Regions from separate parts of the Selenomonas sputigena ATCC 35185 genome, predicted to be linked through region 2. Evidence: riboswitches for the same ligand, from Rfam matches in the RefSeq annotation. Region 2 holds a riboswitch; each other region holds the start of a gene.
The links. Region 2 has a riboswitch for cobalamin ahead of SELSP_RS10935 (TonB-dependent receptor). Riboswitches for the same ligand answer to the same signal wherever they lie in the genome.
Positions count from the first base shown of each region.

Region 1: it holds a riboswitch for cobalamin, as region 2 does, so the genes downstream of both, SELSP_RS09275 (TonB-dependent receptor plug domain-containing protein) here and SELSP_RS10935 (TonB-dependent receptor) in region 2, are expected to answer to the same signal.
Region 3: it holds a riboswitch for cobalamin, as region 2 does, so the genes downstream of both, SELSP_RS09270 (autotransporter outer membrane beta-barrel domain-containing protein) here and SELSP_RS10935 (TonB-dependent receptor) in region 2, are expected to answer to the same signal.
Region 4: it holds a riboswitch for cobalamin, as region 2 does, so the genes downstream of both, SELSP_RS06980 (ABC transporter substrate-binding protein) here and SELSP_RS10935 (TonB-dependent receptor) in region 2, are expected to answer to the same signal.

Region 1 covers NC_015437.1:2,023,723-2,031,777, reverse strand. Annotated here, with positions in the region: gene atpD (F0F1 ATP synthase subunit beta) at 1-740, shown strand, start outside; gene SELSP_RS09305 (F0F1 ATP synthase subunit epsilon) at 744-1,169, shown strand; tRNA gene SELSP_RS09300 (tRNA-Ser) at 1,247-1,335, opposite strand; gene SELSP_RS09295 (nuclease) at 1,376-2,404, opposite strand; gene SELSP_RS09290 (TetR/AcrR family transcriptional regulator) at 2,474-3,034, opposite strand; gene SELSP_RS09285 (heavy metal translocating P-type ATPase) at 3,207-5,183, shown strand; gene SELSP_RS09280 (sugar phosphate isomerase/epimerase family protein) at 5,487-6,461, shown strand; cobalamin riboswitch at 6,581-6,784, shown strand; gene SELSP_RS09275 (TonB-dependent receptor plug domain-containing protein) at 7,013-8,055, shown strand, end outside.
Region 2 covers NC_015437.1:2,389,095-2,397,149, forward strand. Annotated here, with positions in the region: gene SELSP_RS10920 (heavy metal translocating P-type ATPase) at 1-1,410, opposite strand, end outside; gene SELSP_RS10925 (cation transporter) at 1,568-1,786, opposite strand; gene SELSP_RS10930 (PepSY-associated TM helix domain-containing protein) at 1,956-3,230, opposite strand; gene SELSP_RS10935 (TonB-dependent receptor) at 3,289-5,526, opposite strand; cobalamin riboswitch at 5,723-5,895, opposite strand; gene SELSP_RS10940 (DUF438 domain-containing protein) at 6,075-7,598, shown strand; gene SELSP_RS10945 (hypothetical protein) at 7,706-8,055, opposite strand, start outside.
Region 3 covers NC_015437.1:2,015,501-2,023,555, forward strand. Annotated here, with positions in the region: gene SELSP_RS09270 (autotransporter outer membrane beta-barrel domain-containing protein) at 1-6,719, opposite strand, end outside; cobalamin riboswitch at 7,016-7,170, opposite strand; gene SELSP_RS09275 (TonB-dependent receptor plug domain-containing protein) at 7,331-8,055, opposite strand, start outside.
Region 4 covers NC_015437.1:1,533,418-1,541,472, forward strand. Annotated here, with positions in the region: gene SELSP_RS06965 (energy transducer TonB) at 1-222, opposite strand, end outside; gene SELSP_RS06970 (ExbD/TolR family protein) at 226-639, opposite strand; gene SELSP_RS06975 (MotA/TolQ/ExbB proton channel family protein) at 636-1,274, opposite strand; gene SELSP_RS06980 (ABC transporter substrate-binding protein) at 1,311-2,294, opposite strand; cobalamin riboswitch at 2,475-2,651, opposite strand; gene SELSP_RS06985 (hypothetical protein) at 2,798-3,199, opposite strand; gene SELSP_RS06990 (DNA-deoxyinosine glycosylase) at 3,697-4,212, shown strand; gene SELSP_RS06995 (Asp23/Gls24 family envelope stress response protein) at 4,283-5,116, opposite strand; gene SELSP_RS07000 (PHP domain-containing protein) at 5,197-6,027, opposite strand; gene SELSP_RS07005 (stage V sporulation protein S) at 6,065-6,325, opposite strand; gene SELSP_RS07010 (TIGR00282 family metallophosphoesterase) at 6,503-7,279, opposite strand; gene SELSP_RS07015 (hypothetical protein) at 7,419-7,949, opposite strand; gene rny (ribonuclease Y) at 8,055-8,055, opposite strand, start outside.

The sequences.
Region 1 (8,055 bases), 370 kb from region 2:
TCGCCCTGACGGGTCTGACGATGGCGGAATACTTCCGCGATGTGCAGGGGCAGGACGTGCTGCTCTTCATCGACAACATCTTCCGCTTCATTCAGGCGGGTTCCGAGGTTTCGGCTCTTCTCGGCCGCATGCCTTCCGCCGTCGGCTACCAGCCGACATTGACGACGGACGTCGGCGCTCTGCAGGAGCGCATCACCTCGACGAAGAAAGGATCGATCACGTCCGTGCAGGCGGTCTATGTGCCTGCCGACGACTTGACGGACCCGGCGCCTGCAGCGACGTTCACGCATCTCGATGCAACGACCGTTCTTTCGCGCCAGATCGCCGAGCTCGGCATCTATCCCGCCGTCGATCCTTTGGATTCCACCTCGCGCATCCTCGACCCGAACGTTATCGGCGAGGATCACTACGAAGTCGCGCGCGGCGTGCAGGCGGTGCTTCAGAAGTACAAGGAACTGCAGGACATCATCGCGATTCTCGGCATGGAAGAGCTTTCCGACGAGGACAAGCTCACCGTTGCGCGTGCGCGTAAGATCCAGCGCTTCCTGTCGCAGCCATTTGCCGTCGCCGAAGTCTTCACGGGCTCGCCCGGCAAGTACGTGCCGCTGAAGGAAACGATTCGCGGCTTCAAAGAAATTCTCGAAGGCAAGTACGACGATCTGCCCGAGAACGCGTTCTACATGGTCGGCAACATCGACGAGGTCATCGAAAAAGCGGACAAGATCAAAAAGGAGGGATGATTCGTGGCTTCCATCAAGCTCGAAATTGTCTCCCCCGACCGGGTTGTCTACAGCGACGACATCGCCATGCTCATCGTGCGCTCGACGGGCGGCGAGCTAGGCATCCTGCCGCATCACGCGCCGCTTGTCACGGGGCTGCTGCCCCATGCCATGCATGTGAAGTTCCCCGATCGCGAAGAACTCATCGCCGTCTCCGGGGGCTTCATGGAAGTGCAGCCCGAGAAGATCACGGTGCTCGCCTCGGCCGCCGAAGAGCCGATCGACATCGACATCAACCGCGCCCAGCGCGCTTATCAGAGAGCGAAGGAGCGCATCGAAGCGTTCCGCAGCGCCTCGGCGTCGAAGGAGATCGACCTCCAGCGTGCCGAAGCGGCTCTGCTCCGCGCCATCGCGCGTCTCGATGCGACGAAGACATCCTACGACAAATAAGCAACCTCAAAAAAGACGGTGCATGAATCCGAAGATTCATGCACCGTCTTTTTATCTATGCGTCAATTATTTCATCATGGCGGAGAGGGTGGGATTCGAACCCACGGTGCATCGCTGCATCACCGGTTTTCAAGACCGGCTCCATAAACCGCTCGGACACCTCTCCGTGACTTGCTGTACCATTTTAGCAAAAGGGGCGAGGACTGTCAATGTATCGAATGTTCTTTTTGCAAGGATTTGATCTTGTCCAGTGATAGGTTTGTAATTCGGGCAATCATATCGAGGGGAAGATTCTCTTTGAGCATAGAAAGTGCTGTATCTAAGCGATTCTTTTCTATGCCGCGCTCCATGCCGCGCTCCATACCGCGCTCCATGCCGCGTTCCATGCCGTGTTCCATGCCCTGCTCATAGATGCCTGTACTCAGGTTGCACATCGTCTTCAACTCCTCTTCTATATCTGTAGTCGTATCAAGATCGAATTCATTTTTTAGTAGGTTCTTCTTTTCTGATGGAGACGTCTTTGTATCCTTGAATAGGATTTTTAGAAAACGGATGAGCCAATCCTCGTTTAGCTGCTGCTCGTCTCCAAGATGGATCGTGATGATGCTTATCAAGTCATAGTCGACGCGATTTTCCCTATGGCAGTGAAGAATGTGATGTTCATTCAGTTCGTAGCGATTGATGGCGCTTTTGCCGTTGGGGGAATCCATGCAGAGCCAGATGCTGTAAACTTTCTTGATATCATCGTAGGAAGACCCGGTAAATTCGGTTTCCTTTTGGGAGGAAATCAAGCGACTGGCATAGTAGATGGCACGACGTAAAAGTGCGTAACCGAGTTTCGACCTACGCTGCGTTCTCTGCGCCTCGACGTTGACGATCAATGTGATCAATTCTCCTGATTTGGGGGCGCGTGCGCGAAATAAGATGTCAAAGCGAATCCAACCTTCGGTGATGGCGACGTTTTCCGTGGCATCGCCAAAGATTTCTTTAGGAGATTTTCTCACCGTATTCGTCTTATCTCGGTCGATAGGAATCTCACTGATTTGTGGCGTGCCTTCGATGTATTTTTCGGCGATGTCGGAAATGGAGACTTTTTCAAATTCTGGTACGGTTCGTTTGAGAAGGCGCGCCATGATGGCTCTTTGTGAAAGCAGACGTTTGGCATGTTGGTCGTAGATTGGATTTTGGTAAGGAAGCGTATGATCTTTTCCTGAAATCTGTTCCTCTTTTTGCACGAACTCACCTTCTTTCTGTCATTATAGCATTAAAAATCTCTTCTAGCCAGTATACTTGCGTCCTTCATGCTAGAGAATCGGCTCGATCACGGCGCGAAAGCAGCGGTCGAGATCTTCGGGCGTCATCTTTCGGCCGCCCTTGAGCCACCACAGTGTCATTTCGACGAAGCTGCCCGTGATGTGGTTGACGAGAAAATCCTGCGGCACGGCGGGATTTTCCCTTCCGTGCGCGACGATGTGCAGGCGCACGAGCTCCTTCAAACTGTCCTTGAAATAGCGCAGGAAGATGTCGCTGCTCGCAGATGACAGCAGTCCGAGGATATTGCTGTCGTTCTCTTCGAGATGCTGCAGGAGGTGCAGGAAGACGGAGTGGGGCGCTTGGCCATCCGAGTACATCCCGTGCGTGTGCGTGCGGTCCATCGCGCTGCCGACGATGTGGCCGAAAAGCTCCTCGCAAAGAGCCTTGAGGAGATCGTCCTTCGTCTCGAAGTGCGCGTAGAAGGTCGTGCGTCCGATGTCGGCGCTGTCGATGATCTCCTGCACCGTGATCTTGTTGTAGCGCTTCTTCGCTGCAAGCTCGCTGAAAGCGGCAAAGATTGCCGCCCTCGTCTTTTTCTGTCGTCTGTCCATAAATCCCCTTCGCCGTACAAATTTATCGAGATGTTCCGTAAAAAACGCGACGCCTCAATCATCCGTTGTTTTCTTGCGGACATCTGCTTAGAATAATAAAGAACACTATGTTCTCTATTGCATTTATTGTACGCAAGAGGATGTCATCTTGTCAAGGAAATGGGGGATCTTTATGGCAGAGGCGAATGCGGTACAGGGAAAGAAACCTTTGCAGCCAAGCGGCTATGGCTGCGACAGACTGCAAAGTGCGGCGCTACTCAAGAGGCTCAATGATTTTCTTGCGAGCCTTTCCATGACGCTCGTGGCGGCGGCATTCCTGCTGCTCGATCTCGTGCCGCATGTGATGGAGGAGTTCGGCGCGGAAGCGGCGCCCATGCAGATTTTGCCGTTCGACCCCGCATGGGTTACGGTCGTCATCTGCGGCATTCCGCTGCTCTACCTGTCCGTTTGGCGCATCATTTACAATCGCGGCATCAGCAAGATCTCATCGGCGCTTCTGATCTCGATGGCGATGTTTGCAGCGATCGCCATCGGCGATCTCTTCGCGGCGGGCGAGGTCGCCTTCATCATGGCGCTCGGCGCACTTCTCGAAGAGGCGATTACGGAGCGTGCGAAGAAGGGATTAAAGAATCTCCTCGCGCTTTCGCCGACGCAGGGGCGGAGAATCCGAAACGGCAGGGAGGAAATGATCGCGCTCGAAGAGATCGTGCGCGGCGATGTGCTGCGCATCCTGCCTGGCGAACGGATTCCCGTGGACGGCACGATTCTTGCAGGCGAGACTTCCGTCGATCAGTCCGTCATGACGGGCGAATCCCTGCCCGTCGACAAGGGTGTGGGCGAAGAGATCTTCTGCGGCACACTCAACTGTTTTGGCTCGGTCGATGTCGAAGTGAAGGAGGTCGGCGAGTCAAGCTCCCTGCAAAGGCTCATCCGCATGGTGCAGGAAGCCGAGGATAAGCAGGCGCCGATGCAGCGCATCGCCGACCGCTGGGCGAGCTGGCTCGTTCCCATCGTGCTCGTGCTCGCCGTCGGCGCCTATGCTGCGACGGCGAACATCATCATTGCAGTCACGCTGCTGGTCGTCTTCTGCCCGTGCGCTCTCGTCTTGGCGACGCCCACGGCGATCATGGCGGCGATCGGACAGGCGACGAAGCGCGGTGTCATCATCAAATCGGGCGAGACCTTGGAAAAGATGGGCAAGGTCGATACGATCGCCTTCGACAAGACAGGCACATTGACCTGCGGCAAACTCTCTGTCAGCGATGTCCTGCCCTTTGCTGAAACTGTCAGTGAAGAGGAATTGCTCCAAATCGTCGCCTCCGCTGAGGCGAGGAGCGAGCATCCGCTGGGCAAGGCGATCGTCGCCCATGCGAAGGCGCAGGACGTCGCGCTTGCGCCTTCGGAGAATTTCCGCATGACGGCGGGCAGGGGCGTCTCGGCAAAGGTCGCAGGGCGAAAACTCTTGTGCGGCAGCGTGAGCTTTCTCGCGGAAAACGGCGTCATGCCGGAAGCGCCGATGCGTGAAGCTTTGGAGCGCCTGCGCGCCGAAGGCAAGGCGCTCGTGCTCGCGGCGGAAGGGGAGAGGTGCATCGGTGCGCTCGCCCTCTCCGATACGCTGCGTCCCGAGGCGAAGGCGATGGTCGAGCGCCTGCACACTATGGATGTGCGCACCGTGCTCCTGACGGGTGACAACAAGGAAACCGCGGCCTACTTTGCGAGCCAAGTCGGCATCGACGAGATCCATGCGGATCTTTTGCCCGAAGATAAGGTCGCACACGTCAGGAACCTGCAGGAAAAGGGGCGCAAAGTTCTGATGATTGGCGATGGCGTGAACGACGCACCCGCCTTGAAGTGTGCTGACGTCAGCGCGGCGATGGGCGTGATGGGAAGCGATATCGCCGTCGAAGCCGCTGACATAGCGCTGATGCGCGACGATGTTGGCGAGGTGACCTACCTCAAGCGCCTCGCCAATGCCACGGCGACGACGATCAAGCTCAGCATCACGCTCTCGATGTGCATCAATTTTGTTGCCATCGTCCTGTCTCTCATGCAGGAGCTCAACCCTACGACGGGTGCGCTCGTGCACAATGCCGGCTCGTGCTTCGTCGTCCTGATCGCTGCGCTGCTCTACGATAGGAAATTTGACTAGAGTTTCATAAATATAAGAGCATGGCTTTGCATGAGTTGGATCTAATTTATGCAAAGTCCTATGGATTGCATAAGCTACACGCACAAACGTCCACTTTGTGGACATTGTGCGCCGCCCTTAATGAAAGTTTACCAATCCGTCTGCGCCCTTCGGGCTTGACTTCTTGGACTTTCATAGTAAATTCCATGATATATATCGTTCCGTCCAGATTCTTGACGTTGGATGTCCGTCTATGATAGACTGAACTTGCCATGTTTTTCAAAATGAAGGAATTTTTCAGACGATAATGAATCAGGAGATTTTATGCTGGAACTGGTGAATATATCGAATGCAGGCTGCGATATAGAGAATTTGCTGCAAAATAAAACGGAAGCCCTCCATGAATTCATTCAGCGCTACGGACTCGATGGCATCGAATTCATGCTCTGTGCGCCGTGGGATCGAGCGATGTATCCGCCCACGTATATCAAGGGCGTACATCTCCTTTTCTGGCCGTCGTGGCTGGATTTTTGGCGCGGGGATAAAGCTGCGCTCCTTGCAGAGTTCGGCACGGAGGAAAATATCCGCGCCTACTATGGCTCTCTTGATGTTGATGACTGGGTGGAAAGCTGGAAAGAGAATCTGCGCCAAGCGGCGACTTGTCGGCCGCAGTATCTCGTCTTTCATGTCGCGCACAATGTGACTTCGGAGATGTATACGCGCGAGTTCGCTCATACCGATGAAGAAGTCATCGAAGGGACAATCGAGCTTGTCAACGAGATCGCAGATGAGATACCGCAGGGTGTGCGCCTACTCTTTGAAAATCTCTGGTGGCCGGGATTGACATTTCAAAAGCCGCAGCTTGCAGGTGCGCTTTTGGAGCGCGTTTCCCATGCGGATACGGGCTTCATGCTCGATGTCGGGCATCTGATGAATACGAATGCTGATCTCACGAGCGAAGAAGATGGTGCACGCTATGTGAAGGAGATTTATCGAAATCTTGGCGAACTTGGCAAGCGAATCTACGGCGTGCATCTTCATCAATCGCTTTCGGGAAGCTATACGAAGCGCATGATGGAGGAGCATGCGGGCGAGCATCGCAGCCTGTCTTGGCAGGAAGCCATGGAATACGTCCTGCAGGTCGACCGCCATCAGCCGTTTCAGACGGATGCGGCGCGGCGCATCGTCGATCTTATCTGCCCCGACTATCTTGTGCACGAGTTCATACAGCGCTCGCGTACCGATTGGGAAGAAAAGCTGCAAACACAGCAAGAAGCTTTGCGGAATACGATTTCATAGAAACTGAATGTGTCGGTGATTTCTTAAAGATCAGAAGTGCAGAAATTCATAGTTTCTGATATTCCTACTTGACAAGAGTATTGTTCAATGCTACGCTATCTTTCGGAAACTAGCAAAACTTCATACCGATTGGATCAGGTGTCGCAAGACTTAATAGGGAATCCGGTATATGCCGGAGCGGTCCCGCCACTGTAGCAGCGAGCCGGTCTGCACGAGAAAAATCTTTGTGTTTCTTGAGATGGTCACTGAGGAGTCAATCCTTGGGAAGGCGCAGACAGGTGATGAACTGAAGCCAGGAGAACTGCCTGATTGACAATCACCGTTTGACCTGCGAGCGATGGGAAGGAGATTTTCGGCAGCGTATTTGCCTTTGGGCAAAGCGGCTTTTGCGGTGCCATTGTGATAGGAGTGTGCCCTTTCTGCGATGCAGGGAGGGCTTTTTTGTATGGGAATGGGAATGTGTGCTATTCTCGGTATTTATCCGTCGATAAAGCAAGGGCGGCGGCTGAATATAAATTTGTCTGTGGGCAGAATTTTAGGAGGAGATTGAAATGGGAAGAACAGGGTCGAGGAAGAAACTCGGCGCGACGGTGGCGGCGGCGCTTACGTTCGCTGCTTTGTATCCTGCGGGGGGGCAAGTGTTTGCCGCAGAAGCGGAGTCGACGCAGGATGCCGTATCGGAGCATTCGCTCGACGAGACGGTCGTCACGGCGACGCGCACGCCGGTACAGGAGCTCAAGGCGAATGCAAATATCACGGTCATCACGGGAAAGGATCTCGAAAAGCGCCACTATACGGATCTGACGCAGGCTCTGCGCGATGTCCCGGGCGTTACGGTCAATCAGTATGCGCCGGCAGGGTATAATAACAGCACAAAGTTCTATATCAATGGCTCGGAGGATGTTGTTGTTCTCATTGATGGTGTGAAGCAGAATTATGCAGGTGGCTTTGCGGCGTCACTGACATCAGCGATGAAGGATCTCAGCGGTATTGACCGCATCGAGGTGCTGCGCGGCTCGGCATCGACGCTTTACGGCTCGGATGCTAAGGGCGGCGTCATCAACATCATCACGAAGAAGGCGAAGAACGCGAAAGCGACGGTTGAGGCGGCTTATGGCAGCTTCGGCAAGCAGCTCTACAGTGTTGCTTACGAGGGCAGCGAGAACGGTCTTGATTGGCGGCTCAAGTATCAGAAGGACAAGAGCAACGACTTCAAAGATGGGCATGGCAATGAAGTTCCTTCAGGACTCGACGCTGATTCCGTCAACATACACCTCGGCAAAGATCTCAGCAAGGCTTCGTACCTTGTGCTCAACCTGCGCAGTTACAAGGATGGAGACCGCTATCAAGCGCTGTATGAAAAGCAGCAGGGATTGAAGCAGAATCGAGGACGCTACGATCATTTTGATGTAGACTTGATCTGGAATGCGAAGATTGACGATACCTCGAAGAATCAGATGGTCCTTTCCCGCAGCCGCTATAATTATAATCTCTTTTACCATAACATGTGGACGCCGCTAGGATCGAGCTACGAGATGGACGTCTACAGCTGGAAGCTCAGTGACCAGTATGATAAGCGCTTCGGCGATCATCT
Region 2 (8,055 bases):
CGTGAGCATGACGGCGCGCTTCACGCCCGCTTCATGCAGACTTTTGATCGCCGCCTCCGACGTCGGTTTGAGCGCATCGGAAATGACGATGTGTCCGGCGTACTTGCCTGCGACCGCCATCTGCACGATTGTGCCCGGATGGTGACACGGTCGGTACTCGATGCCGAGACGCTCCATGAGCTTGCCATTGCCGGCGGCCACTTCGATACCGTCGACCTTCGCCGTCACGCCGAGACCGCCGATTTCCTCGATGTCTGTGACACGCGAGCGGTCGAGCTCCTTGCCGTAAGCCTGCTGCAGACTGCGGCTGATGGGATGCGACGAGGCGCTCTCAGCGAGCGCGGCAAGTTCCAGGAGTTTTTTGTCATCCATCGTGCCGTGATGCACGGCGCTGACCTCGAAGACGCCGCGCGTCAAGGTGCCCGTCTTGTCGAAGACGACGGTGTCGACCTCGGCGAGCATTTCGAGGTAGTTCGCGCCCTTGACGAGCACGCCCTCGCGGCTCGCACCGCCGATGCCCGCGAAGAAGCTCAAGGGAACGCTGACGACGAGTGCGCATGGGCAGCTCATGACGAGGAAGATCAGGGCGCGGTAAATCCATGTACCCCAGTCGGGCGCGGCATCGAGCGCGGCGAGGCGCACGACGGGCGGCACGATGGCGAGGAGGATGGCGGCCGCGACGACGATCGGCGTATAGACGCGCGCGAAACGTGCGATGAACGTCTCCGAGCGCGACTTGCGCGCGCTGGCATCCTCGACAAGTTCCAAAATCTTCGAGGCGGTCGATTCGTCGAACTCCTTCGTCGTACGAATCTTCAAGACGCCCGTGAGATTGATGCAGCCGCTGAAGACGGCGTGCCCCTTCTCCACGTCGCGCGGCAGGCTCTCGCCCGTCAGTGCGCTCGTATTGAGCGTCGATGCGCCATCCGTGATGATGCCGTCGATGGGGATCTTCTCGCCCGGCTGCACGACGATCTCCGTGCCGATTTCGATTTCGTCGGGGTCACGACGTATAAGCTTTCCATCCTCTTCCACATTCGCGTAGTCGGGGCGGATGTCCATGAGCTCGCCAATGTTTCTGCGACTTCTTCCGACGGCATAGCTTTGAAACCATTCGCCGACCTGGTAGAAGAGCATGACGGCGATGCCTTCCACATAGTCGCCATCCTCGTAGAGAGCAAGCCCCATCGCGCCGATGGTCGCGATCGACATCAGGAGATTTTCGTCGAGCGGACGACGATTCCATACGCCCTTCGCTGCCTTGATGATGATGTCATAGCCGACGATGAGGTACGGCACGACGTAGAGGAAGAAGCGCGGCAGACCCGCCACGGGCAGCTGGCTCAAGACGATCATCAAGGCGGCCGCCAGAAGGATGCGGATGAGATTTCTTTTTTGTTTCTTGTTCACGAAAATACCTGCTTTCTGGCGACGTGATGTTGAATCCTACTCTGGGCGGTCAACGTCAACCAATCACGCTTCGCTTGCAGCTCGCGTTCTTGGGACGTTTTCGCATTCGAGCCATTTCCCAATCGTCTGCGTCCTTCGGACTTGCCTCTTGGACGGCTCAGAATTCAATATTGCAGTCGCTTTCGATCTTGCGGCAGGCCTCTAAGACGCGCGGCATGACTTCAGCCGGCTCGCTGCCGTCGGCGAATTCGACCTTCATCTTCAGCGCCATGAAGTTCACCGTCGCGTCCTTTACGCCCTCGATCTTCTTCGTTGCGTCTTCCATCATCTGAGCGCAGTTCGCGCACTCGACTTCGATCTTGTAGCTCTTTTTCATGGGAGTTCCTCCTTATTGATTAAGTAGTTGTTTAATCGTTATGACCATTATAACGAGGTCGAGAAAGCTTGTCAAGTGTTTTTAAGAAAAAAAATTGGCACAGGCGCACATATTCTGTTCCAAAGGAAAACGGCAGCTCCGCCGCATGGACGAAGCTGCCATTTTCCTTCTACCGCTTGCCGCGCCGCCACAGCACGAAAGCGCCGACAAAGAGCGTGAGCCAAGCGGCCGATCCCACGATATTGCCCGCGAGCGTATCGCCAAGCGGCGCCGTCATACCGACGAGGGAGAGCGCGACGAAGAGCGCAGGCGCCTTCCACTGCACAGCCTTCGCCGCCGCATGGGGCGCGAACACGGGCGGTCTCTCCTTTTTGCGGCGGCTTCTCTGCAGCCAGCCGCAAAAGCCCGTGACGATGACGGCGGCGCAAAGCAGATCGAGAACCGCCCAGACGATCTTTAGGAACATCGTCGAATGATTGTGCAGGTGCAGATCGCGCACGGCATCACAAAAGACGAGCCAACGCGGCAAGGGCTTCGTGAAGTTCTCGATCTCGCCGCCCGCCGTGCGCAGCAGATAGACGTCCTGCCCGCGAAACATCTGCGGTCTCTCGGCATCCGCCAGAGTCAATGCGGCGGGTGTCGATCCTTCGGCAGCGTCGAGGTAGAGAATCTCCTGGGCGGGAAAATGCTCCTCTGCATAAGCAATCATCTCGGCGAAGGTTATGGCGGGCGGTGCACTTTCCCTCTGCGGCACACTTGTCATCACATCCTCCGCATAGCTGCTGTAGCCGAGTATGCCGAAGACGATGGCGATCCCGCTCAAGGTCAGAAGCGATGCCCAGACTGCCGTGAGGATACCGAGGAAGATGTGCCAGTCGAAAAAACTGCCCGCTGACGTGCCGCCTCGCATACCGCCGAAAAGCCGCCGCTTCATGAAGGACGGATAGAGAAGCACCCCGCCCAAGATCGAGAGGAAACTCAAGAAGCACATGACACCGAGGAAGATCATGCCGCCCTGCCCCATGGCGAGGCGCAGATGCAGGTGATGCATCCAGCCCATAAATGCAGCGAGCGCGGGCGATTTGACGCCGCCGCTCCGCCAAGGCACAAGCGCGTCCTGCTGCGGCGCGTAGGCGAGCGCAGATACGCCATATCCGCCGCCGGTGTGCGAGAACCGATAGACGAGAAGCCCGCGCTCGGGATAGGCGGAAATCGACTGCACCCTGCGCCCGGGATTCTCGCGCTCAATCCGCTCCAAGCCCTTTGCCGCTTCCGCCCAAAGCACACGAGAGGATGTCTCGCCGAAGGCAGGCCGTTTTTCAAGCGCATTCCAGCGCGCGATATCACCGTTAAAGAGCAGCGGCAGCCCCGTCAAGACGAGCAGCAGGAAGAAAACGGCACATACGGTGCTGATCCAGCGATGCAGACGATAGATGAGTCTCATGGAGCGGTCCTTTCGTGGTGCAGATATGATAAGCCCTGCCGAATTCATCCGCGCTTCTCTAGAAGGAGTACATCGCACCGAGAGAATAAGTTCTATCGCTCGCTGCTTCATTCGCGTAGAAGTGCCGATTGAAGAGGTTATCGATGCCGAACTGCATTCTGAAGCTGTCGTCGAACTTATACGTCAAGCAGAGATTCGTAGTGAAGAAGCTGTCCTCCGAGCCGTATTCACCGGTAATCGTATCAACGTCCTGCCTTGCGGCCACATACCTTGCATCAAGGACGCCGCCGAACTTCCCGCACGTATAGTCGATACCGAAGCCTGCCATGTGCTTCGGCAAATCCCAATCTCGGTACGTATCGCCGCCGCTCGTATATTCGCCTGATTCAAAGGTGTAGTTCAGATATACCCGCCAATCGCGGCTCAGACGATGCTTGACGTCGAACTCTATCCCCTTGATCATCGCTTCATTCATGTTGTAATAGGCTCTGATACCGTTGCGCGTAGCGATGGCAATCTTATCCTTCGTATCCACGCGGAAGAACGTCAAACCATATGAGGTGTTCTTGTTGATCTTCTGTTTCATTCCCAGTTCGTACGTCGTAGATTTTTCCGGCGTCAGATCAGGATTGGCCTTGATGGAACGCGGGTCGTCTCCCGCACGGCGATAAAGACGATAAATCGACGGCGGATTGAATGATTTGCCAAAGCTGGCATAAATCATCGTGTCCTTTTGCGGCTCATAGGTCACAGCGAATTTTGGACTCCAGGCATTGAAGGCCGTGTCTTCATAATCTTTGCGTACATCATCGATGTAGGAATAGCCATCCTTCTTATCGAAGCGGTCATAACGCAGACCGACCTGCAGCCGCCAACGCGGATCAAGTTCTAACTCATCCTGCACGAAAAGAGCTGTGGAGATGATGGAGCCACCGCTCTGTGCGTATGGATCGCCATATTCTGAACTCCAATCCTTCCAATGATGAAGATCAACGGCACGATAGCGCATCTTGTCTTTCATCCATGCAAAGCCTGCAAGCAGCGTATGATTCTTAATCGTCCATTTCTTTTGCGCTTCTATATTGTAGTTCTTCGTAGGATATTCCGCTCGGTTTCCCAATCCCGTCCAATCGATGCTTGTAGCGCGCCGCGAGGCACCGGAATAACCATCCTTCGTGGTGTCGCTATAGCCGATGTTCGCCGTGAAAGAGTTTTTCTTATCCTCATAGCGCAATTTGTGGACGTCTTGCTCGCGCTTTCCCATATAGCCGAGAAAATCCCCTGGCGAGACGCTGATATAATTGCCATTCGGCAAGAGTACCGTCCCAGAAAATGTAGGATTTCCGCTCGCATCACGCAAATAAGTGATGGGGTCATGGTAAGAATACTTATAAGAATTGTGCATATAGGTGTAGCTGAACGAACGGTTGGCATCAAAGTCGTAATTCATGTCAAAGAAGACATTTTCACTTGATTTTTTTCTTGCACCACGGCTGCCTACGATATATTCACCATCAGAAAGCTTCGGAAATACGCCCGTCGCATCCGGAGTAACGCCTGTATCATACCACTCGTCCGTCGTGGCATAGTGCCCAACCCAGCCATCCGATGTACGTTTTTCGTAACCGAGACGGAAGTCGAGCTTACCGTCGCCGCCCGTGACCTGCATGCCGCGCTGCCATGTGTTGTTGCTGCCGTGAGAGACTTCAATCTTGCCATGAAGGAGCTGCTGCTCGGGATTCTCCGGCTTTTTCGGTTTCTTCGTAATGATGTTGATGACACCGGCGACAGCATGACCGCCGTAGAGCGAGGAACTAGCTCCGCGCACGATCTCGATGCGCTCGATGTCACTGAGCGGGATGGAATCCCAATTGACGCCGCCGTCAAAGGCCGTGTTGAGCTGCTGTCCATTGTACATGACAAGGATGTTCGGGCCACTAAATCCACGCAACTCCAAGCCATCCTTCACTTCTGCCGTCGGCGCAACATAGATGCCTGCCTCCCTCGCAAGCGCTTCGCGCAAACTGAAGACATGCCTCTTTTCAAGTTCTTTCGCTGTGATGACGGTGACGTTGGCGGGAACTTTGTTGACAGGTTCCGCGACTCTCGTCGCCGTGACGGTCGTCTCTCCGAGGTCATGCCCCTCCGCCGCGGACGAAGTTTCCGTGGACACCGTCGTCGAATCAACTGCTGTGTTCGTCGTCTCAGCACTTTTTTCCGCCGCATACACTTGGGTTGTTCCCATAACGGAACAGATGACGGCAAGCGTCAGGCATTTCTTTTTCCATGGATTCATTTTGCAGAACTCCCTTTCCTCATCTAGTAAACTACACGCACAATTTCCAAAAATAAAACACAACCCCTCCTTTCGTGCGCGAAAAAGGAGGGGCTGTGCAAAAACTTCCGTCAATGGCTGTACGCTGTGCCTCGGTCTAGCAAAAGGCATGGGCTTGCTGCCGCCAAAATCTCCTCCCCATCGCTCGCAGGTTCAAACGGTGATTGTTGATCAGGCAGTTCTCCTGGCTCCAGTTCATCGCACGGCTGCACCTTCCCAAGTTTCCTCAGTGGCATTTTGCAGCGTGCTCCCTGTTACAGTGGCGTGACCGCGCCGGCTTCAACCGACTTCCCTATTAAGTCTTGCGACACCTGACCCAAATATAGAATTTTTATTTCTTCATAACAATCCTTCCGCCAAAGAATATCATGCATCACAGGCATTGTCAATACCAAACTAAACAAATGCTGCTCCAAAACCCGTAACAAATATGACGACAAGCGCAATCCCTATCTGCTATAATGACTGCAATGAGAAACGCATTCAGATTTGGAACAGGAGAGATCGATATGAAAAAGGAATTGGACTTCAATAAAACGGTGGCGGAACTTGTCGAGGAATTTCCGGAATTTCAGCAGGCCATGGCGGAGATCGGCTTCAAGGAAATCACGAATCCGATGGTCTTGAACGTCATGGGCCGCGTCATGACCGTGCCCAAGGGAGTGGCGATCAAAGGAATGAAGCTGGAAGACGTCGTGCGCGAGCTGGAGGCACGCGGTTTCACGATCAAACAGGACGAAGCTGCTGCGGCGCACGCGTGCGGCTCTTGCGGTACGCACGAGCCGCATCCCCATGTGCACGGCGAAGACGGCTGCGGCTGCACCCATGCGGCTGCGGCGACAGGCGCGACGGACGGAGAGGCGACGGGACGCGCGGCTGTGCTCAAGGGCTTCTTAGAGCGCCTTTCGGCGGGCGAGTCGCTGGAGACGGTACGCAAAGATTTCATCAAGGACTTCGCGAGCGTTTCAGCCGAGGAGATTTCCGCCGCCGAGCAGCAGCTCATCGAAGGCGGCACGCCGATTCACGAGGTGCAGAAGCTCTGCGACGTGCACTCGGCACTCTTCCACGGGCATATTGGCGGCACAACACCTGCTGCGGATGCCGCACCCGAAGTGCAGGATCTGCCTGACGGACATCCGCTCACGGTATTGAACCTCGAAAACAAGGGCCTGTCCGAACTCCTCGATCGCCTGTCCGCCGCCTTGGAGGCGAGCGACATGCCCGGCTTGAGCCGCGGTCTCGGCGAACTGCACGCGATCTACTCGCACTACGGCAAGAAGGAGTCTCTGCTCATGACGCTCCTCTACCGCTACGGCGTGACGGGGCCTTCAGGCGTCATGTGGGGCGTCGACGACGAGATCAAGGCGGAGCTTCGCGCACTCATGAAGTCGCTCGGCGATGGAATCGGCGGCGAGGAGGAGCGCTATTCGGCCTTCTTCCAGCGCATCCGTGACATGATCTACAAGGAAGAGAAGATCCTCTTCCCGCTGACACTGCGCTTCTTCTCTGAAGAAGATTGGCTCATGATTTACCGTGACATGCCGGAATTCGGTGTCGCGTTCATCAAGGATGCACCGAAGTGGGCGGAGGGCGACGCCTATGTTGCAAAGGCAGAAGCGAAAGAGCGCAAGATGATCGCCTCGGGCAAGGTGCGGCTATCGACGGGCGAAATCGGCTGCAAGGAGCTGGAAGCCATCTTGAACCTCCTGCCCGTCGACATCACCTACATCGACAAGGACGAGATGCTGCGCTTCTTCTCGAATCCCGGGCAGGTCTTCGCGCGCCCGCGCATCGCTTTAGGGAGCAAGGTCTACAACTGCCATCCCGCCAACATCGTGCCGATCATCGAGCAGCTCGTCGCCGATTTCAAGGCGAAGAAGCGCGATCGCATGGAGATCTACCGCTACATCAAAGGCAAGCCCGTCGGCGTGCGCTATCTCGCCATCTACGACGAGAACGGCGAATACACGGGCGCGGTCGAACTCGTCGAGGACTTCTCCGAGGCGCTTGCGCAGTTCGGCGAGAAAAAGTAGGAAAAGTGAAAAAAGCCGCATGAAACACCCAATCAGACAGATCTAGCCACAGACTGCCACATCATAACAAAACCCCCGATGGCATATCCATCGGGGGTTCATCTGTATCATTTTACCGCACTCTTCCCGCGCGGCTTGTCGATCCAGTCCGTGACGGGAAAGAGCGTCGAGGAAAAGTTCGCCTCGTCCATCAAGCGGTCAAGCTCGAAGAGCGCGAGGATGCGCGCCGTGCCGCTTCTCGTGTACTCGCCGTTGTAGCTGCGCGAAGCAGGCAGGTCGATGACGAGATCGCGCTCGCGATCGTAGCCGACGAGCTGCAGACTGACGTAGCTGTGCAGGATGAGGTCGCCCTTCCAGTTGCGGTAGGAGGACTCCCCATAATTCGTGACGACGAAACCCGCGATGTAGTCGGCGTCCGTCGCCTCGGCGGCTTCACGCACACGCTCCTCAAGCTTTC
Region 3 (8,055 bases), 370 kb from region 2:
CCCGACCATGTGCCATAAATGCCGAGGTTGCCTTCCTTGTTTTCGCCATTGCCTTTTGCAAAGGAAGATGTTCCCTTCATGTAGCTTCCAGCAACGCCGACACGCCAGTCGTCTCCAACCTTCTTGTCGTAACCGACCTGGATCGTCGTGTAGTTCATCTCGAAGTTCGTCTTGTCCTTGTCGCTCGACGACTTGCCGCGGTAGACACGCGCCCAAACGCCCTCATCTTCTGGCGAAAGTCTGAGATCGCCCATGCGCTTCATAAGGTCGTTCGCCTCGGCACGCCACGCCATCGTCGATGCCGTCATCGCCGACTTGACGCCGCTCATGAGTTTCGTCTCGTAGTCGCCATACTCAATTTTCGGCTTCGGCTGCGGTTTCGGCTCTGGCTTCGGCTGCGGCTCTGGCTTCGGCTGCGGCTTCGGCTGTGGCTGTGGCTGCGGCTCTGGCTTCGGCTGCGGCTCTGGCTTCGGCTGTGGCTGTGGCTGTGGCTGCGGCTGCGGCTCTGGCTGTGGCTGCGGCTCTGGCTTCGGCTGTGGCTGCGGAGCCTTTACCGAACCTTGACCGCTCGCTTCCGACCAATCCATATTTGCCTTTTTCAGCGTCTTGGATGAGGCGACCAGACCTTCAGAGATCATCGCCTCGCCTTTGAGATTCCTCTCCCCCGTCTTATATCCGTCGTAGTAGAGCTTTCCTGCGAGTGCATTGAGCGTCTTGTAGACTTGCGTCTCGTCCGTCAACGTAAGACCGTTGCTGTCCGTCACCATCGTGACCGAAGAATTCTCCGCCGCTTTCTTGATATGCACATCGCCCGCCTTATAGTGCTCGGCTTTCGTGCCGTCGCCTTCATGCTGATAGACGAGCTGCATATTGCCGGAGTAGTTGTCAATCGTGATCTTGTGCGGATCGTTCTGCTTCAAGATGCCCTTGTCTGCCTGCAGACGAGTGACGCGGCTATCCATAGCAATGCCCTTTTCTCTAGAGCCGGTTTCCTTCTTGTGATGATAGCCAGTGCCGACCTGCTTATGTTCCCATATTGCACCGTTGGCGAGCAGCATGGAAACATTGCCGGGGTTGTAGCGCCATTTCTGCGTCTGCTTGTCAATCCCATTGATGTCAGTCGATACCATTCCCTTGAAGAAGGAATTCTTATTATTCAATCCCAAGACGATATGACCATCGCCCTCCGAGCTGATATCGCCCGTAATCTGTACAGGACGCGTATTCGAAGTCGCGACCACATTGCCATTCCCATCAAACTTAGAATTGACGAATACTGTGCCACGGTCATAAGCAGCGATGGACGCGACATCAGTACCCTTGATAATGCCGCCGCCGATGGAGATTCTCGCACCATGCGACTCAATCGCACGCCACATCGTCGAGTCGATGTCCACGAGTCCCTTGATATCGACCTCCGCGCTGCCCATATTCTTGCGAGCTTCGATCGCACCGAAATCCTCACCTGTATTCTTCACGCGGATTTTGACGGCATTTTCCATCTTGTCGTCGTTCTCAATCACAAGCTTTGCTTTTCCATGACCGCTCATGTGTCCCGGACCGCCCGGATAACCCATGACGAAGATGCCGCGTCCGTAGAGACTGCCCTTCGGATCCGACTCGATATTCATGCCCTTGACATTCTTGATCGTAAGCGTGCCGCTGTAGACGGTGATGGCATTCGGCGTGCGCTCCCAGCCTGCCTGCGGGCCTTCGTTCGGCAGAAGGCCATGACCGCCGGGACCTGCCTTGATGTCGAGGCGATGCCCCGTCATATCAATCGAACCTTCAACGTCGCCGTTCCAATAGATCGTCCCGAACTTATTGTCCCTCGCCGAAGTGACGGGCTTATCCGCCGCCTTTACCTCAAGCTTGATGTCGCGATGGAAGGTATAGTTCCCCTTGCCGTCGTAAACGCCCTTGCCTTTCCAATATGCCTTGGTATCGTTCGTATCGAAATTGCCTTCGGCAATTTGCTTCTTAATCGTTTCACCCGTCAAAGGAGTTGTATCTTTGGGCTTTACATGAGCGCGCCCGTTTGACAGCCAGTAGTCGAGATCCATCTGCTGCGAAACGGCAGATCCCGTCAGCCCTTCAGCGATCATCGCCTTGCCCTTGAGATTGCGCTCACCATTGACGTAACCATCGTAATACAGCTTGCCTGCAAGCGCATTGAGCGTCTTGCGCACCGCAGTCTCATCGCCGAGATTGACACCGTTGCTGTCCGTCACCATCGTGACCGAAGAGTTCGCGGCAGCATGCTTGATATGTGTATCGCCGTAGAACTTGTTGGGATCTTTATGGGCCGGATCGCTGCCATAGTCCTCCGTCTGCGTGCCGTCATTGACATGCTTGTAGTAGAGTCGTGCACTGCCGGAGAAATTATCAAACGTAAGCGGCTTATAGTCGTTGCGGTCAATGCCGGTATTCAGACCGTGGAAATTCTTGTAGTTCCCATTCTCTATGGTATCATTCGTATACCCCTGGCCACTGTCCGAACGGAAGGATATATCTGCCAGCCGCTTCGAAATTGACGATGCCGTCAGTCCCTCAGCAATCATCGCCTTGCCCTTGAGGTTTCGCAGACCGGATCTTGCACCATCATAATAGAGCTTGCCTGCGAGTGCATCCAGCACGCTTCGGACTTGCGCTTCGTCCGATGTTGTGATGTTCTTGCTGTCCGTGACCATCGTGACCTCGGAGCCTTGCTTTGCCGCCGCAATCTTGACATCGCCCGCTTTGTAGTCCGCTGCTTTCGAACCGTCGTTCTCATGCTCGTACATCACCTTCATATTGCCGCGGAAGTCGTCGATGAGGATGTTGCGCTTGTCCTTCTGGCGGATGATGCCGCCGTCGGCATTAAGGCGGCTGACACGGCTGTCGCCCAGCTCCGCCGTACCATTCTTATCCCTGCCCGTGCCGAACTTCGTATGTTCCCACGTACCACCGTTCTTGAGAACGAGATAGCCATTGCCCGACGCCAATTCCCAATTATTCTGTGGCCATGTGTACATATCGGTAGTAAAGAGTCCCTTGAGGATGGAATTCTTCGTCGTCAGACCGATATAAGCGGAGGCAGATCCTGCTTTCACCTGTATATCGCCCTCAATCTGCACATCGCGATTCTCGTGCATGGGGACGACGTTACCTTCACCATCCATCGTCGCATTGATCTTTGCCGTACCGGGCGAGTTTACATAAAGCGCCGCATCACCCTTCGAGACGATTCTGCCGCCGCCGATGGTGAGCGTGCCTCCATCGACGACCACGCCTTTCGGTGCATCAATATCGACCATGCCGTCGATTTCCAACCGCGCAGCGCCGTTGTAGCTTTCGAGATAGATGCCCTTGTCCTTAGACATAATTTTCACGGCATGATCTGCATCTGCCTGATTCTTGATATAGAGGTTCGCATTCCCCTTCCTCTGATCACCTACCAGATGGATGCCGTTGTTGTGCGCCTGAATCGTCGTCTTGCCGAGCGACTTCAGCTCAAGCGTACCACCGTTCACCAGAATGCCGGTGGACTCGTCGCCGCGACGCTCTCCCGATTGCGTACGGACATTGCCGACTCCGGTATCAATATTCAGCGCATGCCCATTCATATGGATACTGCCGTTCTTTCCTTTGCCCCACAAGATACCACCGAAATCATAGCGGCTGTACTCGTTCAGCGCCTTGACGGGATTGTCGCTGAGCTTGGGAGAAAATGCAGCGTCGTTGCTGAAGCTGTAGGTCGAGCCGCTGCGAACGCCCTTCTTGTCCCAATACTTCTGCTCACGGACTGCACCTTTCCAGTCGCCCTCCGCAATCTGACGTCCTTCGCCGATATCTTCCTTGACGCTTCCCTGTCCATTTGCTTTGAAGGTGATATCCTCCAACTTCTTCGACGCCGATGAAGCAGTCAGTCCTTCGGCGATCATTGCCTTGCCCTTGAGATGGCGCTCGGTAGCGGCAGCATCGTAGTAGAGCTTGCCCGCAAGCGCGTTCAGCGTCTTATGGACCGCAGCATCGTCCGACAGATTCACACGATCAGCATCTGTGGCGACCGTGATTTCAGCATTTTCCGCCGCACTCTTGATATGCGTGTCGCCCGCTTTGTAATGGGCGGTGTCCGTGCCGTCGCTTTCATGCTTATAGAACAGCTTTGCTTTGCCTTCGAACTTGTCAATGGTGAGATCCTGCGTATCATTCTGGTGAATCGCGCCGCCGTCCGACTTCAAATGTGTCAAATGACTCCTGCCAATCGTATCGCCGCCGATACCGACCGACTGATTATCCCAACGCGCACCATTTGCCAGCAGAAGACGAGTACTCCCGCTGCCCGAGCTGCCAATCTTTCCCTTGATGTAGGACTGTTCCGTATTGAGCGCTGCACCGAAGACGCCGCCATTGCCCTCAAGCAACACGTTGCCTTCGACCTTGACATCGCGCTCCGTCGAAGCAGCGTCAACGCCGTCACCGGCGCTTCTCGCATTGATGAATACCTTGCCTTGCCTCGTGATATGCACGGCTTTCGCATTCGCTCCGGCCATCATGCGTCCGCCGCCGATACGGATTTCGCCGTCATTCGAGGCATAGAGAAGATTTTCCTTATCCTGCTCGATATCGACAAGCCCCTTGATGTCGACGAGGGCGCTTCTCGATGATGCACCTTTTGCCGTGATGGCGTTGCCTTTTTCCCCGCTCGATGTATTGCGAATCTTAACTGCATGCGGTGCTGTATCGTCGTTTTCTATGACGATACGGCCATCTCTGCGACTGGTTGCCATGGCATAGATGCCGTGTTCTGAGCGCTTGCTGCCCGTAATATTGATATCGATGCCGCCCGCACGCTTGATTTCCAGATTTCCGGCAGTCGCCACGATACCGCTCGCATATCTTTCATCCGAGTCCGCCGTACTGTTCAGCGTCAGCCTATGAGCCTTCATATCGACAGTGACAGGCCCTTCAGGAGCCTCCTCATCAACCACGATACCGCCCGTATAATATCGCTGCGCAGGGATCACCTTGTTGTCGCTCGCCTTCGTGCGAATGATGACGTCCTTGTCAAAGGTATAGTGCCCGTTGTCATCGCCGTAGCCATCATTCTTCCACTTCTCGCTCAGATCCATGCTGTCAAAACCGACTTCTGCAATCTGCTGCGTCGTATCCAGCACGGCAGAAGCGGGCGGCGTAGATGGCTGTCCAGGCGTCGTGCCTGGCGGCGTAACAGGCGGCAAGGGAGCAGCGGGCGTACCGTCCGTGCTGCCTTGCCCAGTCGTCGCAGAGAACTTCATGCGCTCGACCTTGACTTCTGCCGAAGATGCCGTCAAGCCTTCCGCGAGCATTGCCCGACCCGTGAGATGGTCTTCCCCGCTCTTTGCTGCATCGTAGTAGAGCTTACCTGCGAGTGCGTTGAGCGTTTTATGAATCTGTTCTTCATTCGCTGCAGGATTTGTGCGGTCCGTCACCATCGTGACGAAAGAGTTCGCCGCCGCCTTTTTGATGTGCGTATCACCTGCCGTGTAGTGCGATGTGTCTGTGCCGTCGCCGCCCGTATGACTGTAGTAGATCTTTTGCCGACCCGCATAGTCGTCAATCGTCAGCTTGCCTGCATCATTTTGGAAAATGTTTCCCTCATTGCCATTCGTGCTTGAGAGTCGGGCAAGCCGCGTGCCGCGCCCGCCGTTCATCGTATCCCACGTCGCGCCGTTCTTCAAAAAGAGCGTCGTCTTTCCCGTTGCGCCAGCTTCCGTACCGCCGAGCCATTTGGAATCCGCTCCATTAAGGCCGAGGTAGACTTCGCCGCCGTTTTCCGTATGAATGGGACCTGCCAGCTCCGTCTTTTGATCCGCAGCATCGGTGCCCGCCTCATTCACATTGAAATAGGTTTTGCTCGATCCCTTCACCCACATCAACCATTGATCGCGCGCCTTGTTGTCGGCAATCTTCAGCTTGCCGCCGCCGATGCGCAGAACGCTGTCTTTAGCAGAATTGAATTCATCACCAAACTGAATGCCGCGCTGGATCTTCGGATCGTCAATATCCACGCGACGAATATTCAGCGTATTACTCTCTCCTGTCACATGAATACCATACGTACTCGGTGATTTCACGTTCCCCAGTCCGGCTTCCGTCCAATAATGGTAGACGGCTCCCGGTTTTATCGTGAACGTGCCATCCAGATTGAGCGTCGCTTTACCCGGCGCCCAAATGCCGCGGGCAAATTCTCTGCCTGCCCAAAGCTCATTGATCTGCACATCTGCATGGATATCCGCTTTCATCGGTTTTTTTGCATATTCGTCGAACCGAATGCCGCTTGTCGCACCGCCATGCTGATCGGCATCCTTCCAGTTTCCATGGGCATTGATGGTGATGAGACGGTTTGCCGCACTGGCATTGTTCTTATCGCTATGAACAGTTAACGTTGCATTAGGGCGAATATGAAGTCCCGAGGCGCGATTATTCTCATTCTTTAGATTGCGAATATCCAGTTTGAGATCGTGCCCTGCCATATCGAGCGTAAGCGAGCTGTTCGCATAAACAGCCGATGCGCCATTCACAATATTCCACTTGATCGTATTCTTATCTGCCTTGACCTCGGTATCCGCCGTCAGCGTCGTATCTTCCTTGATCGGTCCCTGCTCTGCCGCCCACGCCGGCACTTGCCATGAGCCTGCCAGCAAGGCTGCGGCAATGCCTAAAGTCAGTTGCTTCAGACGCGCTTTTTTCCTCATATCTTTATCTCTCCTTTGTTCTGTGAAATCGCTTTCTTCAGCGACTTCTTTTCTCTGCCATGTTTCTCAGCGGCGCAGTCCGCGCCATAAATACTCTCAAACCGCTTACCGGCCTGCCAGCCTTTCTAACAGGTTCTCAGCCTTTCCAACACCATTGCCATCGCCTCCCTTGACAGCACTCCAACAAAAAAACGCGACACAAAAAGAACACATAGCCTTCCATGAAAATGAGAACTGTCAAACGACAGCCCAAACTCCTTGGCCTGCTACGCGCCATCTTGTATCGCGCAAGTGACGTGACGAAAAGAAAACAGGCGGCACTCTGACTTAGCTCATCATCCTGCCATCTCTTTGTGAGAGACGTACGATGGCAGGACTCCCCATACAGTTGCGGAACAGCTCCGGATTCACACCGGATTCCCCACACTCAGCCTTGCGGCTTCCATTTCTTGTGGTATGAAGTTGTCTTGGCTCTTGGAAAGCTCTCAAAAGCCATGCCGTAACCAGCAGAAGCGCCTCCTCTTTTCTTTTATAACCTATACGCATTTATCATATCATAAATCAAACAATATGAATAGCCGTAAGGTATATGTTTAATTATTTTTTAATATTTAGAAGCTATGCTCCACGCCGACGACAAAGCTGCGTCCCGGAGCCGTCCACCACTGACCGGCTCCACCGTAGTTCACATTGGAACGCTCAGCATAGAACTTATCGAAGAGATTGTTGACCTTGAGATAGACCTTCGTCGTTTCCATGATCTTATAGTTCATGCCGAAATCGCAGACCCAGTACGACGTCTCCGGGAAAGCGTTGTCCACGGGACCCGGACGGTCAATCATGGCGCGTGCCATCAAGGATGCGTCGAATCTCCGATTCTTGTAATCCACACCGATATTCCACTGATGCGTCGGCAAATAACCATCAACATTTGCTTTGCGCTGTTCGGTCTTACCAACATGCGTGTTCGTATAGCCAAGGCGTGCACTCACATGTGAGTCAAAGCGCTTCGCAAGCTGCAGATCCCAGCCATGTGCATCCTCATCGCCAACGTTGATATTCTGATATGTCACGGGATGAAAGCCGATACGATCCTTGGAATGACGCCAATAGTAGTGCGCTGCAACATTCAGTCCTTTGCCAAAATCATGCGCAATACCGATCTCCCGCGTATCGCCGGACTCGGGCTTGAGGTTCGGATTGCCATATGTCGGCGCATAGAGCTGATTCGGCGTCGGGGTCAGGAAATACTCGGTATAAGCTACATAGGCATGAGTTCTAGGCGTAATATCATAGCCAAGGCTCACGCTCGGGCTTGTATGGCTGCCGAAAGCCG
Region 4 (8,055 bases), 860 kb from region 2:
GACCTCGTCGACGGCCGGCGCCGCTTCTACCTGCGGCGGCGAGCCGCCGCCTTCGCTTCCCTCATCCTGCGCCTCGTCATAGATGACGACCTCGACGTTATCGCTCTTCTCTTTCATCGTCGCCATGGAAAAGACGCCGACAGCCGCCGCGATAAAAAAGATGATGAGATGCACACCGAGAGACGCGAGGAGAGCCTTGTACTTATCTCTCGTATTCTCCATACGTCACTTGCCCCCTGCACTTTCGCCGGCAAGTCCGAAACGCGTGATGCCCGCCCCCTTGAACTTGTCGAGGAGCGCATAGACCATGCCATAGTCAATGTCCTGGTCGGCGCGCAGCACGAGGGAGAAGTTGCCGTTTCTCGCATTCTCCGCCTTGGCGCGCTCAAGAAGCGTCTTTTCCGCGATGGGCTGATCCTCAAGGAAAAGGCTGCCGTCCTTCTTCATCGTGACGACATAAGTCACGCGCATCTGCGTTTCCACGTTTGCCGCCTTCGGCATATTGACGTCGACAGTCTTGAGATTCACCATGTAGAGCGTGCTGAGCATGAAGAAGACGAGAAGGAAGAACATGATGTCAATCATCGGGATGATGATGATCTCGGGCTTGTCGAAGCCCCTCCTGTCCCTGAGCCTCATCGCGCCGCCCCCTCATTGGAAGAAAGCGCATCCTTCGCACCCTCGACAAGTGAGAAGCACTGCTCCATATCCGTCACAATGCTCTCAATGCGCTGCGTGAAGTACGCGTGCACGGAGAGTGCGATGATGGCGACACAAAGCCCCATGGCAGTCGCGATCAAAGCCTCGCCGACGCCGCCCGTGATCGCCGTCGCCTGTCCCGACTGAAGGTTGAACACGGAAAATGCCGAGATCATGCCGCTGATCGTGCCGAGAAGTCCCAGAAGCGGCGCCATCGTCACGATGACGCTCAAATAATAGAGACGCTTCCTAAGCTTCGACAGCACGATGCCCGACTGAATCTCCATGTAGGAGGAGACGCGAGACGAATCCTTCTTTACGAGCTTCATCGCCCCGAAAAGAATGTTGGCAAGCGCCCCGCGATGATCTTCGGCAAGTTTCCTCGCCCCCGCAAAATCATCGTTCGCCATGCACTGATAAAACTCCCGCGTAAAGGCGCGTCCTGTGTCCATGCGCGAAAAGTACATCGCACGCTCGATGCCGATCGTCACGACGAAGATCGAGCAAAGGAGCAGTACATACATGATGGAGCCGCCCTTGTGGAAAAACTCTATGCCTGTCATAATTGCGTCCATGAAAAAATCCTCCTGAAATTACATAAAAGTACTCTTCTATTCCACCGCCGAGAGATGCTCTTCACGCCCTTGGGCGAAGGCGTCTCCGTATGCGCAATAGGCGATTTCCTGCACGCCGAGCACGAAGTCCTGCGAACAGTTGTAGATGTAGGCTTCCGTCGGTTCTTCGAGGCGATGCTCGCGGATGGCCTTGACCGTTTGCAGGGATGGGTCGTCGAAGTATTCCTTGCGGAACTTGTCGACGTCGAATTTCCCATGGTCATTGTACGTCGGTACGAAGAGGATGTCTGGATTGATCTCGACGAGCTGCTCCTTCGTCATGACTTGCCCGTCGCGGATGCCGAGCGCCGACCTGCCGTTCTTCACGCCCGCATAACGGCAGGCGTCGTCAAAGCTGGAGCCGATGCCGCCATAACCCGACATCAAGGAAATCAAGACGACGGTCTTGCGCTCGCTCTCGGGGATGGCGCTGACCTTCTTCTCTATGCCTTTGAGATGCTCGTCCATCATCGCAAGGAGCTTCTCCCCGCGCTCGGACACGCCTGCCGCCTGTGCGAGAAGCACGATCGTCTCCTTGATCTCGGCGAGATTCCTCGCGCCCTTGCAGACGACGACGGTAAGCCCCGCTTCACGAAGCGACGGCACGATGGCGAGATCCCCCCAGTCAGGCACGATGACGAGATCGGGCGAGAGTGCGACGAGTTCTTCCACTGTCGGATTGCCGACGCGCTTTTCCACCTTCTTCGCAAGCTCCACAACATTCGAACTTACGGGGTCATCGAGGAGGCCGTTTACCGCCGCCATATCCTCGGGCGGCACGAGACCGAGCATGACCTCGTCCGTGCTCATCGAAAGCGTGACGATGCGATGCGGCTTTGCCGGCACGGTGACGACCGTCCCTTGGCTGTCCGTGACCGTATAGCTTCCCGCACCGCCTTGCGCCGCCTCCGGCGCTGTACGGCACGCCGTCAGCAGCAGGCAAACGACGACTATGACTAGGACAAAGAAACTTTTCTTCAAACCCTTTCCTCCTCCCACCGCCTGTGACAGAGCTTCGATAGCGGTGAAATCCAACTTTCTGCGAGGAAAATCATCCATAAAAAAGAGCCTTCCTCCCTCGAAGAGAAAAGCTCCCTCCTGCAGCGGCACGAAGGCGCACACAGGCACAGAAGAATCCCCTTCCCATCGATCGCAGGTCAAACGGTGATTGTCAAGCAGGCAGTTCTCCTGGCTCGGTTCATCGCTCGGCTGCGCCTTCCCAGGACAACGCCCCAGTGACATCCTTGCAGCTTCGCTCCCCTCACAGTGGCGGGACCGCTCCGGCATATCCGGATTTTCTTTTAAACCCTTGCGGGTACCTGCTCCACAGCGGAGATTTTCCGCTGTCCTTCATGAAATTATGAATACACTGATTCACCGCCTATGCTACCGCAAAACTTATGGCTTGTCAATGCACTTCGGCGAGAACGACAAGGGGCTGCCTTTTGGCAGCCCCTTCGCTTCGTCTCTTATGAAAGCTATCCTCAGCCCAACGACTGCAGAAGCATCGCTGCACTCGCTCCGCTCGCAGCACCAGTTCGACCGTTCAACTCAGCTTCTTTCACGCCCCCAATGTGCTCTGTCCTCGTGCTGATGACCGTTGAATCCTTCTCGGCAGTCGTTGCCTTCGTCTTGTTCTCCGAAATGATTTCCGTCCCACGATAGACGGTGACGAGCACGGAACCGTCTGCCATCACCTTCGTCACGGTCGTCGTTTCTTCCTCGTTCTTATCGCCAGAATTTTCGCCGCGAGGCGCACCGCCGCCCGTTTCCATCTGCCGCAGGATGGCGGAAAAAGCATCCTGTGCCGCCTCGGACTTCTTCTTGTGCACCGCGCCTACAGCAGATGCGAGGCCATGTCCGCCAAGTTTCTCGATCATGTTCATAGAAAACACCTCCAATTTCTATGTCGAAAGAATCGGAGAATTCCTTAAGGCGCTTCCTTTTCGGGAATCTTCCCATGAATATTGGATGTGTGCTATAATATAGACGGTGCTACTACAACGGTGGCGGTCGATTCTTAGCCCTCCTTGGCGGTCAACGTCAGCCAATCATGCGGCGCGCTTTGCGCTTGCATTCTTGGGACGTTTTCGCATACGAGCCGTTTGCCAATCAGCCGCGCCCTTTGGACTTGCTTCTTGGACGGCTCAGCAGGGCGCTGCTTATAACCCTGTACGATTTTTTATCGTTGGTGTTTCTCGTTACGATTTGCATCGTAGCGTTAAAAGCGTAAGAATCCCCGCCTGCTCCGACAAAAGTTAGGCGGGGATTCTCAATCCTTTAAAACTGTCTCGGGCTGACCGTTACCAGTAGCACCCTTTCTACGCTTATTATACGACGTAAAGGCAGATTCGTCAAATTCCACTGCAAAGGAGTCCTGCTCATGCCCGCTTCTCCCTTCACCTGCGTCGGCTTTCCTCCGAGCATCGACGCAAACTGCACGCATATCATTCTCGGCTCGATGCCGGGCGCGGCGTCGCTCAGGGCGCAGCAATACTACGCCTACCCGCAGAATCGCTTCTGGCGGCTCATGGCGTATCTGTTGGAGGGCGGTGAGCCGCCGCAGGACTATGCGGCACGGCTTCAGATGCTGCTCCGCCACCATATCGCGCTTTGGGACTCCATCGCCTCGTGCGAGCGCGAAGGCAGCTTGGACTCAGCGATTCGCGCGGCAAAGCCCAACGACTTCACCGCGCTCCTCGCGCATTATCCGCGCCTCTCCACCTTCTGCCTGAACGGCGGCAAATCGGCCGATACTTTTCGCCGTGCCAACAAGCCACTTCTAAAACGCGACGATCTCACCTTTCATGCACTGCCCTCGACGAGCGCCGCCAACGCGCGCTGGCGCTTCGACGATCTCGCAAAAGTATGGAAAAAGGCGCTCCCCCTCGAAGAGTAAGGGGAGCGCCTTTTCTTCTCGATGAGCAGGCGGCGCACAGCGTCCACAAAACGAATGTTGTGCGTACAGCTTACGCTTCGATATAAAGCGCCTGCACCATGATGTCGACCTCGCGCACGAAAAGCCCCGTCATGTATTCGACCTTCGTTCTCACACGCTGCTGTGTCTCCTTGATGAGTGTAGGAATATGGCTGCCGTAGGTCAGCACGACAGAACAGGAAATCTCAAGGCCGCGATCCTCGTCGCCCTTCCAGACGTGGCGCACGCGCACAGAACCGACCTTCGAAATGTATTCCTTCTCACGTACGATGCGCACGACCATCTCGCGGATTGCCAGATCGTCGATAATGAGCTTGCCATAATAGCTGAATACCGGGCGCACGATGGACTTCTCGCCGAGTTTGCGGCGGCGCGTGCGGTTGCGGCGGAAAAAGGACTGGATGGGATCGATGAGAAAGCCCGAAGCATGAGGCTTCAGCTCGATCGTCGGAACGGGTATGATGTGCTTGCCCTGCTTCAGTCGGCTGTCCCGCGCTTTCTGCATCTCACGCTGCGTCGCGATGTCTTCGATGTGGATGATCTGTTCGATCGTCGGCAGCTTCAGTATGCGCGCGATCTTGTAGACCATGTTCTCGGAAGTCCCGAGAACGAGGATGCGATGCGGCCTGCACTCGGCGATAGCAGAGCGCACTTCTTCCGCATGTCCGGGAAGCGTGAAGATGGCACGGCGCACCGCCATGATTTTGCTCTTCTCCATCTTGGCGGAAGAGCCGGCGACAATCTTGCCGTCCTTGATCAGGATGCCATCATCAATGATAGCGTCCGCCTGATGCTGATGCGCCACGAGCAAGGCGCGGTGGCTCTTGCCTGTGCCGCTCGGGCCTACGAATGCTATGACGTCCATATCTTTCTCTCCTGCTTCTTTAAGAAACTAAAGCGAGGGAATTTCCTGCGAAATCCTTACAAAAAGGAAACTCGACCTCTCTAAAGGTTCATTCTCGGCTTATACAGCTTCTCCGCGAACGAATCCTCCACCGTGAAGATGCCGAGTTCCTGCGGATAGCGCGAAGCAAAGCCGTGGAAGTCCGAGCCGCCCGTCACGAGCAGATGACGGCGCTCTGCCATACCGAGATAGCGCTGCGTATCGACCGTATCGTGCTGCGGATAAAACGCCTCGATGCCCTCGATGCCGAGGTCGAGCACATGCTCTACGAGCGCGTCGTCGCCGACAAGTTTCGGATGAGCGAGGACGGGCGTACCGCCCGCATTCTTGATCAGCGCGACGATTTCTTCCGGCTCTAAGCGATAGTGTGAGACATAAGCGGGACGACCTTTGGAAAGCACGGCGTCAAACGCCTCGCGCACGCTGGAAAAACAGCCCTTGAGCACGAGCGCCCGTCCGATGTGCGAGCGGCTGATGGATTTGCTCGTGCCTGCTACCTTCAGCACATCCGTTTCCGTAATGCCGTAGCCAAGCTCCTGCAGCTTCTCCACCATCTCAGCGAAGCGACTCCAACGCGCCTCTCCCACATCGTTCAGACGGTCGAGGAGATCGCGGCGATAGATGTCGACATTGTAGCCGAGGATATGGATTTCCCGTTTTTCATGATGGGCGCTGAACTCAATGCCCGGTATGATGCCGATGCCCTTCGCAGGCAAAAGCCCTTCCTCATAAAGATGCGTGACGCCGTCCACGGTATCATGATCCGTGATTGCGATGTAGCGAAGCCCCGCTTCCTTCGCCGCCGCCACAAGTTCCTCGGGCGTCATCTTTCCGTCGGAATATGACGTATGCGTATGCAGATCGCTGGACACTGGAACCTCACTCCCTTGCTGAACCCATGCAAAGCCCTCAACGCGGCTCCACGATGAGCTTGATCGCCGTGCGCTCCTCGCCGTCGATCTCGATATCGGCGAAAGCAGGAACACAGACGAGATCGATGCCGTGCGGCGCGACAAAGCCGCGCGCGATGGCGATTGCCTTGACGGCCTGATTCAGGGCGCCTGCACCGACCGCCTGCATCTCGGCCGCGCCTGATTCCCGAATGACTCCGGCCAAAGCCCCCGCGACAGCGTTCGGATTCGACCTCGCTGAAACCTTCAAGACTTCCATGATCGCCTTCCCTCCCAAAATCCCTGCAGCGTCTTTCTGCCGATTCAGATTTTTCATTCATTATCAGAAGAACCGTACAACTTATCTCTCCATGTATTCTATACAAAAAAGAAAAATCCTGCTGACAAGGAAGCACGGATAAATTCAGCCGCCCATCTTCATTTTATCCGCACTTTTCTAGCCCTTCTTCATGATGCGCTCGATGGATAGCGTCCGATTCGTCGCATCGTCCACCTCGACGATCACGGCACTGTAGACGACAGGACCTTCCGCCACCTCAAAGCGCACGGGGCGGCACGTCGTAAACTTCTCCAGCACGCGGTCGACGCGCACGCCGAGCACCGAGTCCCACGGCCCCGTCATGCCGAGATCCGTGATATAGGCGGTACCACCCGGCAGAAGGCGCTCATCCGCCGTCTGCACATGCGTATGCGTGCCGACGACGGCATTGACGCGTCCGTCGAGATACCAGCCCATCGCAGCCTTCTCCGAAGTCGCCTCCGCATGGAAATCGAGAAAGATGACGTCCGCCTCGTCACGAATCTCGCGCAGGATTCCCTCGATCTTTTGAAACGGACAATCCATGTCGGGCATGAAGACGCGGCCGGACATATTGATGACGGCGATGTTCTTCGCGCGATGGGGATAGATGCAATAGCCTTTCCCCGGCGCTCCGTCTGGGTAATTGGCGGGGCGGATGAGAAAAGGCTCGTCGTCGATGAACTCCAAAACGTCCTTCTTGTCCCAGACATGATTGCCCGACGTCACGACGTCGGCGCCCCCATGGTAGAGCGCATCGAGCGACTTGCGCGTAAACCCCTTGCCCCCCGCAGAATTTTCCCCGTTGACGATGACGATGTCCACCGCCTTTTCCTTGCGGATTCCCGGTGTGAAGCGACTGAACGCCTCCCTGCCCGCTCTGCCGCAAACATCTCCAACCAGCATGACTCTCAAAACATAACCACCTCTCGTGCGCCCGAGGTCTTCCCCACGGGCACGAATCTTGTGGACACGTTCTCGTACTCACGCGCCTTCAACAAACGACAAGCGGCACTCCTGCCGCTTGCGTCATATTTTCTTTTTGCCGGACGGCTTACTTATTGAACACCATAACGCGGCCTTCCTCGCGGATGCCGATCATGCGGTCAGACATGCGACTGCCCTTGAGGCTGCCGATGATATGGTCGATCGCCTCCTCGCGCAGGAAGTTGTCCTCCTCGTAGCCGTCGCGCGTCTCATCGGAAACGAGTGCGTCGCCGAAGCGTTCGTACATGAGGTCTGCCAGAAGGGCGATCTCGCCACGGGAAAGCGTGCGGACATCGCGCAGGACACGAAAGAACGCCGTATTCCCCTGCCCTTCGAGGGAAAAATCAATCTCCCCCGGAATCAACCCTTCAAGGTCGTGGTATGTGAGAATACTTTCCTCAAGAAACGCCGCCGTCTCCTCGAATTCCTGCCGCGGAGGAACCTTCGTCAGGGTGAAGGAGAAGTACAGAGCCTCCTTTTCCGGTTCATAGCTCACCATGCCGATCTCCGGATAACAGACGAGAATGGACACCAACAGATTGATCCCATCCTTGTTCGGCTTCTTCGCACTTGTCATGAATCTGCCCAAAGCAAACACCTCGTTTCCCTAATCACAGCCAGAATACTCGCGGTACGCCTTGCGCCGCGCTTTCTAAAAACCAAGGGTGCTGAGAAGCATCCTCCCAACACCCCTATTATACAAC